One region of the Salicola sp. AFF1 genome, then DNA from elsewhere that is predicted to be linked to it. Evidence: riboswitches for the same ligand, from Rfam matches in the RefSeq annotation. Region 1 holds a riboswitch; the other holds the start of a gene.
What was found. A riboswitch is a leader RNA that binds a small molecule or an ion and turns the genes downstream of it on or off. The one in region 1 is predicted to bind thiamine pyrophosphate.

Region 1 (5,169 bases):
GTGCCCGCGATGGTCCGGCTCATGGCCGCAAGGACATCATGGTTGCCAGCAAACCAGAAGACCGGCCCCTCAAAAAAGGCGGTCCGCTCCTGGAAGTGCTGATAGGAAGCGTCGCTGCCATCCTGGGAAATATCCCCAGTGGCGAGAACCAGATCCGGCTGCCCATAGTGCGCCCGCACATGCGACAGCACGGCATCCAGCGTGCGGCGGGTGTTCATCCCAAGCAGTCGCCCGTCCGGATCTCCCAACAGATGGGGATCCGTGATCTGCAGCACATGCAGCGGGTCCGTGGCGGCATCCATGGTGGCTGTGAGCTCCCTTAAATCAATATGCCCTTCAATATAGCGAATTGACAGTCTGATTTCCCGCCGGATTCAGGGATCGTCATCACGCGTTCAGGATTCCATGCTCCAGACCGAGTCCAGATCCGCCGCCTGGCCGAATTTCAGACAGAAATCCAGCCAGTCCGCAAGAAACAGGTTGATCTGAAGTTTCTCATCCGGCAGATGCATGCGGGCATTGGGATAGGGGTTCACCGCCTGGATCCGCCCATGCCGGAAACAGCTCATCACCTCCAGCATGGCCACGTCGTGGTAAGCGCGCACCGTCATCCGCGGGTTATTGAGCCAGCGACCGTTGTTCGCCACCTGCTCCAGATACCAGGTTTCGGTGAAACGCGCCTTCTCCAGCCGGCACAGGTGCACGTCACCCAGGTGACGATCACCATCGCGGAGCCGGAAGAACACGTCGGTGTCCGGGTCGGTGCCCAGGCGCTCCAGGTGGCTGAGCCGATGGTAGTTGGCCTCGCACACCGCCGCAAAGCGGGTCAGGTCCGGCACATACCCCTGCGCCATCAGCCAGCCCCCCATTCATACCGCAGCCGCTCCCGGTTCAGGGCCAGCCACTGCAGGGCCATGATGGCCGGCGCATTCCAGATGCGGCCTGAACGCAATCCCGTCATCGCCGTCTCGAAGGCCAGCGGCTGTACGCGGATATCCTCGTTTTCATGCTCAAGGCCGTGGATACCGCCAGCGCCTTGCGCATCCACGCAGCCCGCGTAAAGGTGCACAAGCTCGTTGGTACCGCCGGGGGAGGCCAGATAGTCGCAGATCCGCTCCACACGCCCGAGGGTCAGCCCCACTTCCTCCTGCGCTTCACGCCGGGCGGTGGTTTCGCCATCATCTCCACGCTCATTGATGCCAGCGACCACCTCCAGCAACCAGGGCGAGGCCTGGCGACCCAGGGCACCAGCCCGAAACTGCTCCAGCAGCACCACCTCATCCCGCCAGGGATCATAGGGCAGCACACAGGTGCAGTTCTCGCGCCAGAAGATTTCACGGTGCATGGAGGGGCTCCAGCCACCACTGAAAAGCCGGTGGCGGAACCTCAGCCCACGCAGCTGGAAGAAGCCCTGATAGAGCACCTCATCGGATTCGAGGGTGACATCGTCATGGTTGAAGGTACTGTCCAGCTCTCCCATCAGGGCCTCACTGCGCTCATACTTCGTGGTACAGATCCCCTCCCTGCTCGCGGAACTCCGCGGACTTATCCGCCATTCCTTCCTGCAACGCCGCTTCCTCGGTCAGGCCATGCTCCCGCGCGTAGTCACGCACTTCCTGCGAGATTTTCATGGAGCAGAACTTGGGCCCGCACATGGAGCAGAAGTGCGCCACCTTCGCCGAATCCTTGGGCAGGGTTTCATCGTGATAGGCACGGGCCCGTTCCGGGTCCAGCCCGAGGTTGAACTGGTCTTCCCAGCGGAATTCGAAACGTGCCTTCGAAAGCGCGTCATCCCGCCGCTGGGCTCCGGGGTGGCCCTTGGCCAGGTCTGCCGCGTGCGCCGCAATCCGGTAGGCCATCAACCCTTCCTTAACATCCTCCCGGTTGGGCAGGCCCAGATGCTCTTTTGGCGTCACGTAGCAGAGCATGGCGCAACCATACCAGCCGATCATGGCGGCGCCAATCCCGGAGGTGATGTGATCATAGCCCGGCGCAATGTCGGTTGTCAGCGGCCCCAGTGTGTAGAAGGGGGCCTCGTCACAGCACGCCAGCTGGCGCTCCATGTTCTCCTGGATCAGGTGCATGGGCACATGGCCCGGGCCTTCGATCATGCACTGGACGTCATACTCCCAGGCAATCTTGGTCAGTTCCCCCAGTGTCTCCAGCTCGGCGAACTGGGAGCGGTCATTGGCATCCGCGATGGAACCCGGGCGCAAACCATCCCCCAGCGAAAAGGCCACGTCATAGGCCTTCATGATCTCGCAGATTTCCCGGAAGTGGGTGTAAAGGAAGCTCTCTTCATGGCGCGCCAGACACCACTTGGCCATGATGGAGCCACCACGAGACACAATGCCGGTGGTCCGCTCCGCCGTCATGGGCACATGGTGGAGGCGTACCCCAGCATGGATGGTGAAATAATCCACGCCCTGCTCCGCCTGCTCGATCAGCGTATCCCGGAACAGTTCCCAGGTCAGGTCCTCGGCCACGCCATCCACTTTCTCCAGGGCCTGGTAGATGGGCACCGTCCCCACCGGAACCGGCGAATTACGCAGCAGCCATTCGCGGGTTTCGTGGATGTCCTTGCCGGTCGAGAGATCCATGATGGTGTCCGCGCCCCAGCGGATCGCCCAGGTCAGCTTGCCCACCTCTTCCTCGATCGACGAGGTCACCGCCGAGTTACCGATGTTGGCGTTGACCTTCACCAGGAAGTTGCGGCCAATGATCATGGGCTCGGATTCAGGGTGGTTGATATTGTTCGGAATGATGGCGCGCCCCCGGGCCACTTCATCGCGCACGAACGCCGCGCTGACGCCCTCCCGAATGGCAATGAACTCCATCTCCGGTGTCACGATGCCCTGGCGGGCATAGTGCATCTGGCTGACGTTCCCCCCTTCACTGGCCACCCTGGGCTTGGGCGGGCGGCCGAAGCGGAAAGCATCCCGCCTGGGATCGCGTAGACGCTGGCGTGTGGTTTCAGAACTGAACTCAGGCAGCTGTTGCGTATCACCCCGTTCCTCAATCCAGCTGGCGCGCAACGGCGTCAGCCCCTGGCGCAGGTCAATGGTGGTTTCCGGGTCCGTATAGGGGCCGGACGTGTCATACACCTGTACCGGGTCATTGGGCTGCGGCCCCTCGGCCGTATCGGTCGGGCTGAGCTGGATCTCACGCATGGGAACACGCAGGTCCGGACGGCTGCCCGACACGTACACCTTGCGCGATGCCGGCAACTGGTCAATGGTCGCGTCGTTAACGCGCTCGTTCTCGCTCAGAAGCTGATCGGATGGGCTCATGGATGGTTCTCCTCCGTTGGTGGTTGAACGGACGGGAGAACGCAGAAGCAGATCTGTTAGGAAAGATTCACGCGTTACACCAGTGGCACGCTTGTCTCGATCCCTACGCCGGTGCTAACCGGATCAGGTCTGCGGGTTCTGCATTCGCAATCTCAGCCGGCGCGGCGGCACAAGCCGCCCCGTCTCCGGCACCCCGTCAAGACAGTCCATTCGAGTCTAGAGATTGCCCGGCAACTTGTCCATAATGGTGACCGCCGGTCACGACCCACCCTGATCAACGCTTGAGGGAACCAATGAAAGCGCGCGCTCTTCCAGTACTGATGGCGGCCCTGCTGCTCCCCACAACCCATGCCTATGGCGAAGGGCTGATGGACGTCTACCAACAGGCCCTGTCGTACGATTCAGACCTGGCCGCCGCCCGGGCCGCCCGGCAGGCCAGGGAAGCGGCCGTGGATGAGTCCAGGGCCCCGCTGCTGCCCCAGCTGGACGCCTCTGCCCAATCCACCTATACCGAAGTCAACACCGTGGATGGGGACGTCACCAGTCACCAATACGGCCTGGAGCTCAACCAGCCCCTGTTCCGGGCCAATGCCTGGTACGGCTTCCAGGCCAGCCAGAAGCAGAGCGAGGTGGCGGCCGCGGAGCTGTCACGCGCCGAGCAGGGCCTGATGCTCAAGGTTGCGGAACAATACTTCAACGTCCTTCGCGCCAAGGACGAACTGGACACCGCCCAGGCTCAGGAAGCAGCGCTCCGGCGCCAGTGGGAACAGGCCAAGGAACGCTATGACGTGGGGCTTGTGGCCACTACCGAGGTGGAAGAAGCCCGTGCCGGCTACGACGCCAGCCGCTCCCAGCGCATCGCCGCCAAGAGCCAGCTGGACATTGAACGTGAAAGCCTGGCAAGGCTGACCGGCCAGTTCCCGGACTCACTGGAACGCCTGGAGACCGACTTCCCCATCAGCAGCCCGGATCCAGACAGCCCCAAGGCCTGGGCACAGACCGCACTGGAACAGAACTGGGAACTCAAGGCGCAGCAGCTCACCGTGGAAGCCACCCGCGAGAAACTCAGCGCGGCGCGCTCCGAGCATCTGCCCACGCTGGACCTGTTCGCGAAGGTCCAGCGTCAGCATCAGGACACCAACTTTGATCTCCCGGCCGCCGGTGGCGCGCCCGGAGGCGGCGCGCCACCCCGGCCCACTAACCCGATGGAAGACTACCCCCGGACTGACACCACCGTGGGTCTGTCCCTGAACATTCCGCTGTACAGCGGCGGCGGCACCCAGGCCGGCGTCCGGCGGGTGCGCTCAGAGACGGACAAGGCGCAACGGGAGCTGGATACCGTCCGGCGCAACGTGCGGCTGGATGCCCGCTCTCTGTTCCGTCGCATCACCACCAACATCCAGACCATCGAGGCCCAGCGCCAGACCATTGTCTCCAGCCGCAGTGCACTCGAAGCCACCCGGGCGGGCTATGACGTGGGCACCCGGAATATTGTGGAAGTACTGGACGCGGAACAGAACTACTACGTGGCCCTTCGGGATTACGCCAATGCCCGCTACGACTATGTGCTCAACACGCTGCGCCTGAAGCAGGTCGCCGGCACCCTGAGCCCGCAGAACCTGCAGCGCCTCGACCGCTGGTTGAGCGCTACGGCGCCCGGCATTGAGCGCCTGGCACGCCAGGTTACCCGGGAGGAGCAGGAAGACGGGAACTGATTCCCTCCACCAGGCGCGTTACCGCTCCCTGGTTGGCATCCACAACGGCCCGGGCCCGCTTGCCAAGCGACGCCCTGGCCGAGGCATCGCCCGCCAGCTCCTCAAGGGCGGCAGCCAGGGCATCGGTACTATCGACAAAACGCACTGCCTGCTCATCAGCAAGG
Region 2 (5,169 bases), on a different contig from region 1:
TCACCGAACAGCTCGGCGTCAAAGGCATCAAGGCCCAGTTTCGACGCCCACATCGCTTCCATTTGGGCCTGCATGTGCGTGGGGAACGCTCGTTCGATCTGATCGAGTTGCCAGAGATGATCCTGGTTCCCCGCCAGCAGTGGACGCAAGGCGGAGCAAAAGCTCTGGAAGTTACGGTGCGCTGCCTCGGGTTGATTCAGGAACGAGAAGTGATCGCCGCCACCGGTCCAGGGCTGATAGTACGGATCAAAAACCTCGCAGAAGCCGAAAGGCCCATAGTCCAGCGTGAAGCCACCGGCCGCGCAGTTGTCACTGTTGAAGTTGCCCTGGCAGTAGCCGACCCGGATCCAGTTGGCGATAAGAGCCGTGAGCCGACTGCGGAACTCGCGCGCAAGCGACAGCACTTTCTGGGGTAGATCGAGCTCATGATCGATAACCTCCCCATACTCCGTGCCAATCAAGTGCAACACGATCTTTTCGAGCTCTTCCATCGCGTGTGGATGCTCATTCCTGCGGGCACGACGGCTGAACAGCTCCAGTTGGCCCACCCGGATGAACGAGGGAGCAACCCGGGTGGTGATCGCCACTGGCTCGGCAATAACCGTATCCGGCTCTGTCGAGCGTGAGCCGCCCGAGTACCACGGCCGCCTGACCGTTTCAGTTTTCGAAACATACAGGCTCAGGGATCGCGACGTGGGAACGCCGAGCGCATGCATATGTTCCTGTGCCAGGAACTCCCGCGCACTCGAACGAAGAACAGCACGACCGTCTGCACCCCGGCAGTAAGGCGTCCGGCCCGCCCCTTTAAGCTGCATTTCCCAGCGTTGTCCCTCGATGACGAGCTCCACGACGGAAATGGCTCGACCGTCGCCGTAACCATTTCCGGTCTGGAAGGGGCACTGCTGGACCAATTCAGTGCCATAGATGGAAAGGGCATAACCACAGGCCCAGCCGACCTTTCTCATCGACTCCGGAACGGGCGTGATGTCGCCTGAAAAAAGAGAGACGAAGTCGGCAGATTGCGCCATGCTGTCGGCGAAGCCCAGCTCGCGAAACAGGTCCTTGCTGTGGGCAACGTATTCCGGGTCCTTAATCGGCGTGGGGGTAACCGGCACATAATGACCCCTGAAGACCTGGCGCGGCTCATGGTCCTTCCCGCTGGCGTTCGCTTCCGGGTCGGCGTTGAGTCGGTCCATGAACGAGTAATCCGTCACCTGTGCGAGGTCATTGAGGCTCGCAACGGTGAATGAGGTTTGTTCGGCCACCTTATCGCCCCTATTCATGCAAAACGTGTTGCCGGTCAATCAGGCTTGTGAGGCATAACCGGACGTGTTTTTTTAGTGTCGTATCGACATCAAAAGCCTGTCAATGCGGGTCTGAAGCCCCCGTCGGGCGCAGCAAGGCGATGAGCACACTTACGCCAGTCGATGCCAGCAATGCGCCCAGGAAAGGCCCCAGTGTTGGCACACTATCCGGGAAACTCGCCGCCAATACGCCGCCGGTAAGGCTGCCTGTTGTGACCCAACCCGGCAGTATTGCCCCAAGAAGACCAGCCACGCCGCCAGCCAGAGCCGCCAGGGCGGACATGCGCCGCCAGGGCCCGAGCAACACCGGCATCACGATTGCCGCACACAGCAGATCAGCAATCAGAAACAGACGGAGTACTGAAAACCCCTGGAGACCCACCCAGACGACGGGCACCATCAGCAAAACGGTGATCCACTGCGCGCCACGCATCGACAGCCCCTTGCGACCGGTGCTGGCGACTGCCATGGAGGCAATGGCGTTCTGCAGGGTATCCACACTGGAGGCGACAAGGGTTACCGCCAATACAAGCGCCGGCAGGCTCAGCCAACCCGGGGCCGCCGAAACGAGGGCAAAAAACGGGATGGGCGGCTCGCCCAGCGATAACGCCTGCATGGCCGCCAGCATCCCCAGTCCGCCGACGATCATCACCACGACCAGGGTGGCAACGGCGCCAAAGAGGGCGCCACGCCCCAGAGCCCGATCATTCTCGGCGGCCCAGACCCGCTGCCAATAGCCCTGATGGAACAGATTGGCCGCAGTGACCGCAATCACCAGAGTAACCCCCACCGAGAGCGCGCTTCCCATGGGCGCCGAAGGCATTGTCGCTTCCGGCGGCAAAGGCGGGAGCCCCCACCACGCCACCGCGGCCACGAGCAGCAACAGCGCCAGAAGCAACCAGGCCTGCCAGCGATCCGTTGCCATACTGGCGCGTAACCCGCCCAGGGTTGTGTAGACAAGTGTGACCAGGGCAATACCGATGATAATCAGTGACGGATCAACGTCGGAAAGCAGTCCGGCAATGGAACCGATGGCGGTCAGTTCGGCTGCCAGGAAACAGGCCATATAGGCAACCGAGACAAGGGCGACCCACCGGCGCACACCGGGGCCGTAACAGGCCTCGGCAAACTCACTGATGCTGCGCCCTTCGGGCAGGCGCCTTCGGATCGCTGGCCCATAAAGCCCCAGAACGACAAAGGGCAGCGCGGCGCCAATCGCGTAACCAGCCAACCCAACCGGACCCACGAATGCTGCAATCTCCGGTGGCGCAAAAAGAATCCAGGCCCCCATGCTTGATGCAAGAAACGAGAGCCCAATCGCCTGAGTCCCCTGGGAGTTGCGGGCCGTCACATAGTCATCAAGGCGGATACCCGCCCGGCTTGCGCGCAGACCGAGCGTCCCAAAAAGCGCCAGTGCCGCACCGAGCACGGCCAACGTCAGATAAGTCATTCGCACTTCCTCCGCCGGTATCAACCGGATCAGGTTCCAGGGTCGGCGTTTTACCCTCTCAGCCCCGCATTGTCGCGAGGCTCCCCTGGCGACAGATTAATAAGGTTTGAAACTAGGGTCCCTGTCACCGGCCAACGTCTGGCCCGCATAGGCTGTCAGAAATCGATCGATTGACGACCGGTCACCCCCTACAACCTCCTCAACGGTTGCTGACAACGTGCGCGGTCTGGGAATGCCTCTGGTGAGCTCGACCGCGGGGCGCTGTAGATAGCTAATGCGATGCTGCTCATAGCGGTTGAAAAAGTGATCCAGACGCCCCTGTATGCGGCTGCCGCTGCCTTTTCCCTCAAGCCTGGTTAATGGCCGCAGGATGTTGGCAAACCGGCACAGGTTCCAATGGGCGGCGATGGGTTGAGCGGAAAACGCATAACGGCCTGTTGCGTCCAAGGGGTGCCTGATCCGATCGGGGTCATGGTTGTCCATGAACCCCGACCAGGGGGTCAGGGACACGCCACCATCAACCGCTGTCAGGTGCGTATCGAGTTTGCTGTGGATGAAACCGATGCTTGCCCACTGTGCCATCGTCACAGCAAGCTGATCGCAGACGTTTTCAAAAAGCGCTGTGTAGGGTGTATCGCTATTGATCAGAGTGGGATCGATCCGAGCAATGGCATAATCGGCAAGACGCTCAAGCTCCGCCACCCCCAGTTTCCTGGAGGCGTACTCAAACGCGCCGATGGTCAACGGTGACTCGTCAGTCTTGATGACCGATGCACGAGCCTGATCCAGGCCTTCACTCGTATTGTCATAGGCAACCGCGAGTATCCGCGGCGCTTTAACCCCCATCGCGCTGAGCACTTCCCCCATTAAAAGCTGATGTAAGCCGTTTCTGACTGAGAGTGCAGCGCCAGCCGACTCATGATCACTGTCTTCGCGCTGCTGCAATGACAGGTCGCACCGCTGGAAGCAACGATCAATATGCTCGCCCAGAGCAATCTCAGCCGTGGCTCCATGGCGTGGCTCGGGGGCACCCCAGGGCCGTTGTGCGACGTTGCGTCTGATGGGCCGGGCACCAAATGGTACCCGGTGGCCACTGGCAAATGCCGTGATCAGCTCCCGCGGTTGGTCACCAAGACCGAGTGCCTCGGCAAGCGGGGCGTTAAACCACAGCAGCTCAGGCTCCGCCAAGGGTTCCGGATCCGCCGGGCTGTACATCACCTTTGGCAGCCGAGCGTAACTGTTATCCAGTGCCAGGCCCGGCCATACAGCCCTAGCATCACCCGATTGCAGGTTATGACTGCTGACAGAATTCATGAACAATCCCGCTGTCTAGTTTTGCATCGACATTAATTGGGCGGTGAGACTTTTGTCAATCTGATGTCGTTTCGCTACCATTAACGTATGAGTGACAACGCCAGCGCCATCATTGCCGACCGGATCATCCATCTCGCCTGGCAGAGCCACAGCTCTGAGGATGGCCGCGAGTGTGAACTGAGTGGCGCCCAGTGGGCCGCCGTCCGGTTTCTCGCACGTTCGAATGCGATATCGCGCAAACCGTCGGCCTTTGCCGAATTTCACGGAACCACCCGCGGCACGGCCTCGCAGACGCTGAAATCACTCGAATCGGCAGGGCTGGCGAAGCGGGAAAAGGACAGCCGCGATGGCCGGAGCGTGCGCTTCTCGCTGACTGAAGCCGGTGACAATATGGCGCTCAATGACCCGGTTCTCCGTCTTAAAAATGCGGTTCAGGACCTACCTGAAGATCAGAGGCAGTCTCTGGGACAGATCATTCAACAGCTTGCCACCACTCTCTCGGAGAAAGGCGGTCATCATTGCTTTGGATGCTGTCATGACTGCGTCCACTTTACTCCCAACACACAGGAGACGGATGAAGGCATCTGCCGACTGGACGATCAGGCGTTGCCCGTGGACGATCCCAGCGCGCTCTGCGTCTACTTCGAACCAGACTGAAAGCGGAACGGTCTAGCCCGAAAACGCCTCATCCAGAAGCGATAATATCCACTGCTGCAACGGATCCTGGCTGGTACGGGGATGCCAGGCGGCAATCACATCGAAACAAGGGGGCGACTCCTCCAGCTCAATGGGGCGTACCAGCGGATGGGGCAGGATCCTTGAGGGCAGGAAGGCAACGCAGTCACTGGATGCCACACAGGTTGGCGCCGCCGAGAAGCTCGGCACCGACATCACGATATTGCGCCTGTAGCCCTTGCGGGCAAACCAGTCATCAGCCGATCCCACGAGGTTGGCCCGCGTCGGGGAGACGATCAGCTGGGGCAGTTCGGCAATATCCCCAATGGTCAGCTTCTGCTCGTGAAGCGGCGAGTCATTGCCCGCCACACAGATGTGGTACTCCGAGAACAACAGCTTGGTCTGGCAGCTGTCCGGCGCGAAATC

Region 2: linked by a shared signal. The riboswitch ahead of AC1RQI_RS13460 (sodium:solute symporter family transporter) and the one ahead of thiC (phosphomethylpyrimidine synthase ThiC) in region 1 are both predicted to bind thiamine pyrophosphate.

What each region holds. Positions count from the first base shown of each region.
Region 1 covers NZ_JBXAYL010000001.1:122,004-127,172, reverse strand. Annotated here, with positions in the region: gene cpdA (3',5'-cyclic-AMP phosphodiesterase) at 1-302, opposite strand, end outside; gene AC1RQI_RS00660 (DUF1249 domain-containing protein) at 396-854, opposite strand; gene AC1RQI_RS00655 (NUDIX domain-containing protein) at 854-1,480, opposite strand; gene thiC (phosphomethylpyrimidine synthase ThiC) at 1,497-3,290, opposite strand; TPP riboswitch at 3,374-3,496, opposite strand; gene AC1RQI_RS00645 (TolC family outer membrane protein) at 3,584-5,005, shown strand; gene waaA (lipid IV(A) 3-deoxy-D-manno-octulosonic acid transferase) at 4,974-5,169, opposite strand, start outside.
Region 2 covers NZ_JBXAYL010000022.1:46,701-51,869, reverse strand. Annotated here, with positions in the region: gene AC1RQI_RS13465 (protein adenylyltransferase SelO) at 1-1,265, opposite strand, end outside; gene AC1RQI_RS13460 (sodium:solute symporter family transporter) at 1,366-2,754, opposite strand; TPP riboswitch at 2,743-2,851, opposite strand; gene AC1RQI_RS13455 (protein adenylyltransferase SelO family protein) at 2,851-3,699, opposite strand; gene AC1RQI_RS13450 (MarR family winged helix-turn-helix transcriptional regulator) at 4,156-4,725, shown strand; gene AC1RQI_RS13445 (LysR family transcriptional regulator) at 4,738-5,169, opposite strand, start outside.